Regions from separate parts of the Paenibacillus sp. LBL genome, predicted to be linked through region 2. Evidence: riboswitches for the same ligand, from Rfam matches in the RefSeq annotation. Region 2 holds a riboswitch; the other holds the start of a gene.
The links. Region 2 has a riboswitch for S-adenosylmethionine ahead of metA (homoserine O-acetyltransferase MetA). Riboswitches for the same ligand answer to the same signal wherever they lie in the genome.
Positions count from the first base shown of each region.

Region 1 (3,821 bases), on a different contig from region 2:
TCATAATCTGGGCATGTACCGGCTTCAGATTTACGATGACAACAAGGCGGGTATACACTGGCAGATCCATAAAGGTGGCGGTTTCCATTATGCTGAAGCAGAGCAGCAGAATCAGGCGCTTCCGGTCTCAGTATTTGTAGGGGGACCCCCAGCTCTGATTGCCTCTGCGATTGCACCGGTTCCGGAGCATTTGCCGGAATTGCTCCTGGCCTCCCTCATTCTTGGCGGGAAACTGCCAATGACCGACAACCCGCTGGGAGGACATCGCATTCCGGCAGAGGCGGAATTTGCGATTAGCGGTGTGGTGCCACCGCATGAACGCCGTCTGGAAGGCCCTTTTGGGGACCACTACGGTTATTATTCCCTTGCCCATGATTTCCCGGTCCTGCATGTGAAGCATATGTGGCATCGCAAGGAGGCGATATATCCGGCTACTATCGTCGGTAAACCGCGGCAGGAGGACTATTACCTGGGTGAATTCCTCCAACGGCTACTCTCCCCGGCATTCCCGATGGTTATGCCATCGGTACGCTCCTTGTGGACTTATGCGGAAACCGGCTTCCATGCCTTAACCGCAGCTGTCGTACGGGAGAGCTATTCCCGTGAGGCGCTTGTGTCCGCATTCCGAATTTTGGGCGAAGGGCAGTTGTCACTAACCAAAATGCTGCTCCTGACCAACCGTCCGCTCGATCTGTCCGATTTTCGTGAAACATTGGAAGCGGTATTGGAACGGTTTAATCCGGCATCAGATTTGTTTATATTTAATAAAACGTCCCATGATACCCTGGATTATACGGGGAATAAGCTCAATCATGGCAGTAAGGCCGTGCTCATGGGTATCGGTCGGCCAATTCGTGAGCTGCCGCGCAGTTATACCGAAGGTGAAATTCCGGGCATATCTCAAATGGCTCCATACTGTGGGGGTTGTCTGGTCGTTTCGGGGGCATCCTATGAGGACGATCCCGGACTGACCCAGCAAGTGATGGGGTATTTAAAAGCACGGGATACCGCATGGCCGTTGGTGATTGTGGTTGATGATGCCGAAGCGGCAGCGGCCACACAAACCTCATTCCTGTGGACGGTTTTCACCCGCTTCAATCCGGCAACGGATATTCATGCGGCAGCTGATATCCAGCATCATCATCTATCCTATAAACTTCCGCTGGTTATTGATGCACGAATGAAACCGGGATATCCGGAGGAGCTGTCCCCGCGAGAAGATATCGTGCAGACGGTGGATGCTCGCTGGAGCGATTATTTTGGCAAATAGCAATTCATGAAAGAAGGTTAATCTGACGACGCGAGGGGGTACCGCCATGCTGCGAATGTTACTCGGGGAACAGCCCCGACACAACAATGGCTTGCTTGAGGAGGCCATCGAATCGATGGTCAAGACAACCCGGCTGCTGCAAAAGGAAATGGAGAAACATCAGGATCCAACGCATGATTTTCGCAAGCTTGAGATTTGGACCCGCGGATTGATTGTATCCCTTGATGAGCTGGAGCAGAGCTGGAATGCGGCCAAGCATTTCAGTCAATCGGTTAAATCGGGTTATATCGATGATATGTCAATTCAGGAGCAGGGCGAGTATCAAAGGTATGTGTATTTTTACAAAAACGGATTTATACGCGTATTCTCCATCCTTGACAAGCTGGGTACGGTGCTTAATGAGCTGTATGATCTCCACACCTCGAAGGTTAAGGCTCATTTCTCCTACTTTACGGCACTGCGGCAGTTCAAGTTTCTAAAGGCACACGGTGAGCTGGCGTCCGAGCTGGAGGCCATCAAGGAACGCTATAAAATACCGCTGAACACACTTCGGAAACGCCGCAACGCTGAGATCCACTATATGAATTCAGAGATGCAGGATGATCTGTGGCAGCGCCATCAGGGACTGTCGGATAAAATCGAGCTGGAGGATATCGACCAGCACCTCGAGGATCTTAAGCAGGGTGTGGATATGGTATGCCGAAGCTTGGCTGCCTCGTATCGATATACTAATCGGATCTGGGCGGAAAAAGGAGTGCGGGTTTAGGCACAAAATCGCCATGAAATTCCTTTTGACAAAAACCTGAAAAGAATCTATACTAACTATTGCATTCATTAAATGTTATTAAATCAGATCAAATTAATTGGAAAAATTTCATATCGATGTTTTCTTATCGAGAGAGGCGGAGGGACAGGCCCGATGAAGCCCGGCAACCGGCTCCAGCGTATATCGCGTAACGCGATGACGGATGGAGTGACATGGTGCTAATTCCTTCAAAGCTGCAGGATCATCCTATGGCTTTGACAGATGAGAAAAGGCGTTGACTTTTACGTAAAGAGAGCCCTTTTTGATTCTACAAAAAGAGGCTCTTTTATTTTGGGTAAATAGATATGAGGCTATGGAAAAAGGAGGATTATCGGATTGATTGAGCTCAAGCAATTGACGAAGCAGTACGGAAAAGCCCGAACGCTAACCACAGCCTTGTCCGAATTGGATTTGTCGATTGAAAAAGGAGAAATCTTCGGTGTGATCGGACACTCCGGCGCAGGTAAAAGTACATTGATCCGTTGTATCAATTTGTTGGAACGTCCCACCTCCGGCGAGGTGTGGGTTAACGGTAAGAATTTGACACTGCTCGGCAAGAAGCAGCTTCAAGCAGAGCGTCGCAAAATCGGGATGATCTTTCAGCACTTTAACCTGCTGTCATCCGCAACGGTTTACGATAATATTGCCTTTCCGCTGCGGCTGATCAAGACGCCGAAGGCTGAGATGGAACGCAAAGTATCCGAGCTGTTGGCCTTGGTTGGCTTGGAGGCTCACCGGGACAAGTATCCGTCCCAGCTGTCAGGAGGGCAAAAGCAGAGGGTCGGCATAGCCAGAGCGTTGGCAAGCGATCCGGAGGTTCTGCTGTGTGATGAGGCCACTTCAGCGCTGGATCCGCAGACCACGGATTCGATCCTGCGCCTGCTGCTGGATATTAACAAGAAATTTCATCTCACGATTGTGTTGATCACCCATGAGATGCATGTCATCCAGAGCATATGTGATCGGGTGGCCGTTATTCATCAGGGCGGCATTGTGGAGCAGGGGCCGGTGACGGAAGTGTTCCTGAAACCTAAACATGAGGTGACGCAGGAATTCATCCGTCAAGAATTGGACAGCGGAGAAGCGCTCCGGCTGGCCATGCAGGGTCAGGCGAACAGCTCTTCCCAAGCGGTGCAAATTACGTTCCTGGGATCGAAAACGTACGATTCCATTCTATCCCATACCGTTCATGAGACGGGCGTGAATTTTGCGATTCTGCAGGGCACGATCTCCACGATCAAGGAAACACCGTATGGTCAGCTCATCGTACGCTTCGAAGGGGAAGAGAGAGCCATCGAAGAGACGATTCGGAAGCTGCTTCAACAAGGATTAGACGTGGAGGTGATTCATTAATGTTGGAGCTCGATTTTACCCAGATCGACTGGAAAGAAATCGGTACGGCAACATTGGATACCCTGCGAATGCTGGGGGCTTCGGCTTTGTTCAGCTTCATTATCGGGCTGCCGGTTGGCGTGCTGCTGTATATGGCTGCAAGATCCACATCGGGCTTGGTGCGCTTCGGATATTCGATCCTGTCGTTCATTGTGAACATCCTGCGTTCGGTTCCGTTCATCATCCTGATCGTTGCGATGATCCCGATTACGAAGTCGCTTGTGGGTGTATCGTACGGCGTCCTGGGAACCATTCCGCCGCTCGTTGTGGGGGCAGCACCGTTCTTCGCCAGACTGGTGGAGACGGCCCTGAATGAAGTGGACAAAGGCGTCATTGAAGCCGCTCATGCCATGG
Region 1 covers NZ_JARXYU010000010.1:25,327-29,147, forward strand. Annotated here, with positions in the region: gene M2277_RS19870 (UbiD family decarboxylase) at 1-1,270, shown strand, start outside; gene M2277_RS19875 (Cthe_2314 family HEPN domain-containing protein) at 1,317-2,036, shown strand; SAM riboswitch class I at 2,158-2,304, shown strand; gene M2277_RS19880 (methionine ABC transporter ATP-binding protein) at 2,412-3,428, shown strand; gene M2277_RS19885 (methionine ABC transporter permease) at 3,428-3,821, shown strand, end outside.
Region 1: it holds a riboswitch for S-adenosylmethionine, as region 2 does, so the genes downstream of both, M2277_RS19880 (methionine ABC transporter ATP-binding protein) here and metA (homoserine O-acetyltransferase MetA) in region 2, are expected to answer to the same signal.

Region 2 (3,821 bases):
CTTATCCTGGCTGTACAAGCAGAAGGAACAGAAATATAAACAGGAGCTGGATCGCTTTCGCATTCGTCGTACCGTGCTGCTTGGCATAGCCGAGGGAGTGTCGCTAACCCAGCTGGAAGAGCGTACATCGTTATCAAGGCGGGATTTGGTCGAGGAATTGGAAGGGCTCGAGAAGGAGGGCTATGACACCGAGCAGCTGCTGCAAGTAGAATTGGATGAGATTACGGATTTGGAGCAGGAGACGGTATGGAAGGCGTTCGAGGAGCTGGGCGATACGTTTCTTAAGCCGGTATTGCAGCGCGTGTATGGACAATCTCCGAATGGTGATGAGGCTGGCGGAACGGAGCGGCTGTATGAGCGGCTTCGCCTGATGCGGATTCGCTTTCGCCGGGAAGAGCCCGGGAAGGCAAAAGTCGGCTAATAGGCATTAACGAAATCAGGACGGAATCTCCTATGAGCAAGGAGGTCCGTCCTGATTATATGAATCCTATATATCATATCCAGTCTTTTTTGCGGAACAAATAGAACATGAGAGCGCCGGCAAATACCATGATGCCGATAACAACATAATACGAATATTTCCAATGAAGTTCAGGCATATAGTCAAAGTTCATACCATAAATGCCCGTAATCAGCGTTAGTGGAATGAAGATGGTTGTAATGGCCGTGAAGACGCGCATAATTTCATTCGCCCGATTGGCGATACTGGATTGGTAAGCCTCGCGAAGGTTACCCATGAGATCCCGATAGGTCTCAAACGTTTCTGAAATTTTAACGGCATTCTCATAGATGTCACTGAAATATTTCTGCAGTTGGTCATCGATTAGCCGGAGATCCTTTTTGTTCAAGGTGTTGATAACTTCCTTCTGAGGTCCAAGGACTTTTTTTAGCCACAGGATTTCACTGCGCAGGCCGATGATTTCACTGAGATGAGATTTCTTGGTATGCATGAGGATGTCTTCCTCCAGCTTCTCGATCCGTGCTTCAATGCGGTCCCCGACAGAGAAATAATTGTCTGTGACGAGGTCGATCAACAGATAGAGGAAACGGTCAGGCGTGCTAACCTCATCCTCCCAAAGGAGCGGCTTCACCGAACGGAGTTCATGAATCTTCTGCTTGGTTACCGTAATAATAAAATGTCTGCCCAGGAAAACGTTTAATGCCCGAAGAAAAATTTCCTCGTCGTCAAACCGGATGCTGTTCACGACGATAAAATAATGGTTCTCATATATTTCGATTTTGGGACGCTGTTCCTCTTCACTGAGACAGTCCTCAACTGCAAGATCATGCAGGGAGAAGAGGGGCTGCAGCTCGGCTAAATCATCCACGTCTGCATCCAGCCAGTAGAAGCCGCTGGCCGGAGCTGTCAGCGTCATTTCGATGTCTTCAACAGGGGTAAATACACCCGAATCGACCAACCGGATTTTCATCTGATATCACTCCTTTGTCAATTACAAGCTGCTTGGTTAAGCAGTAAAGGCACAGGATATCAGCTAACCGGCGTACAGGCATAATCTAAGGAAGGGATGAATACGATAAAAGCGCATGAAAAATAACGCTGCCCTCTGCCGGTAAGCTGATCTTAATCCTATGCGGTTGTGCGTCTTGTGCATCCACTTTCTGGCTCGGGTCACCGTCCATCTTCCATGTCACCTCTTTCATACTCGGTTTCAAACAGCACTTGTCTAGTATAACGCCGGGTGTGGGACCTTTCAAGTTGAAATCCGGCGTATGCAAGACCCTAGTACAGGGTATGGGAGCCCACGGTGAAGTGTGACGGATTAAACGAAAAGGTTCTTGACGAACAATTGCGGATGATTTAAAGTAAATATCAATTACGAACCATGTTTGAAGACAATTGAATAAAGCGAAATCTTATCAAGAGCAGGTGGAGGGACTAGCCCTATGAAACCCGGCAACCGGCGGCAACATCGCACGGTGCTAATTCTTGCAGGAGATACGACGATTCTTATGAGCCGCGTATAGCCTGACAGATGAGAGAGGCGCATTGTGATACGTATATGATGACCTTTCTCTACTTGAGAAAGGTCATTCTTGCGTTTATACAGTCTAACGCTCTTTCTCACAGCTTAAATGGATGTATCATTTCACAATTTGAAGGAGTGAGCCCTTATGCCAATTAAAATTCCGGATGCCTTGCCGGCAAAGGAAGTTCTGGCTGGAGAAAACATTTTTGTAATGGATGAAAGCCATGCCTTTCACCAGGATATCCGCCCATTGCGGATAGCTATTCTGAATTTGATGCCTACCAAGGAAACCACGGAGACGCAATTGCTACGATTGATCGGTAACTCCCCTCTTCAGGTGGACGTTGTGCTTCTTCATCCCAGCTCCCACGTTTCGAAGAACACGTCGGCAGAGCATCTTGAATCCTTTTACAAAACCTTTGAGGAAGTGAAGAACCGCCGTTTTGACGGCATGATCATTACAGGAGCCCCGGTGGAGCAGTTGGAATTTGAAGAAGTAAATTACTGGAATGAGCTCACCGAGATTTTTGAATGGAGCAAGACGCATGTGACTTCCACGCTGCACATCTGCTGGGCGTCTCAGGCAGGGCTTTATTATCATTACGGTGTGCCCAAGTACAGCCTGGAGGAAAAATGCTTTGGCGTATTCCCTCATACGATTAATGAGGCGTGTACCAAGCTTCTTCGCGGCTTTGACGAATTGTTCTTTGTTCCGCACTCCCGTCATACGGAATTTCGGCGCGAGGACATTACAGGGATTGACGATCTGGTCATCCTGTCCGAGTCGGAGGAAGCAGGAATCTACTTGGTTTCAAGCCGGGACGGAAAACAGATTTTTGCCACAGGACATTCCGAGTATGATGCAGACTCTCTGAAGTGGGAATATGACCGCGATGCTGCCAAAGGATTGGACATTGCCCTGCCGCGCAATTATTACCCGAATGATGATCCAACCAGAACGCCTCCATCCATATGGCGTGCGCATGCAAATTTATTATTTACTAATTGGCTCAATTACTATGTATATCAAGAAACGCCATACGATATTGGTCCGCAAATATAGCAGCGTACAGGAGGAGAGTAAGTGATGGAGAAGAAACCATTAAGTATAGAGAGCCGGCTGGCACAGATCGGATCGGTGCAGGAGCCGGTGACAGGTGCAGTTACATTTCCGATATATCAAGCGACGGCCTACCGTCATCCGAAATTAGGGCAGAGCACGGGTTTTGATTATGCCCGCACGAAAAATCCCACCCGATCGGTATTGGAGGATGCCTGCGCAGAGCTGGAATCCGGTGATGCCGGATTTGCATGCAGCTCAGGCATGGCTGCGCTGCAGACGATATTTTCCCTTTTCGGTCAGGGGGATCATCTGATTGTTTCGCTGGATCTGTATGGAGGAACGTACCGGCTGTTAGAGCGGATTATGTCCAAGTTCGGCGTAACGGCGACCTATGTGGATACGAATGACATGGATGCACTGGAGCGGTCCAGGCAGTCAAACACGAAGGCTGTGTTTATCGAGACACCGACCAATCCGCTTATGATGATTACGGATATCGAAGCTGTCTGTACATGGGCAAGACATCATCAGCTCATCAGCATCGTGGATAATACACTGTTAACTCCATACTTCCAAAGACCGATTGAGCTTGGGGCAGATATCGTCATACATAGTGCCACCAAGTATTTGGGAGGACATAATGATGTGCTGGCCGGCATTATCGTAACGAAAGGCAAAGAGTTATCAGAGGAGATGGCTTTCCTGCACAACTCCATTGGCGCAGTATTAAGCCCGTCTGATTCCTATCAGCTGATGAGGGGAATGAAGAC
Region 2 covers NZ_JARXYU010000001.1:1,032,903-1,036,723, reverse strand. Annotated here, with positions in the region: gene M2277_RS05015 (HRDC domain-containing protein) at 1-421, shown strand, start outside; gene corA (magnesium/cobalt transporter CorA) at 495-1,430, opposite strand; SAM riboswitch class I at 1,873-2,001, shown strand; gene metA (homoserine O-acetyltransferase MetA) at 2,134-3,051, shown strand; gene M2277_RS05000 (PLP-dependent transferase) at 3,076-3,821, shown strand, end outside.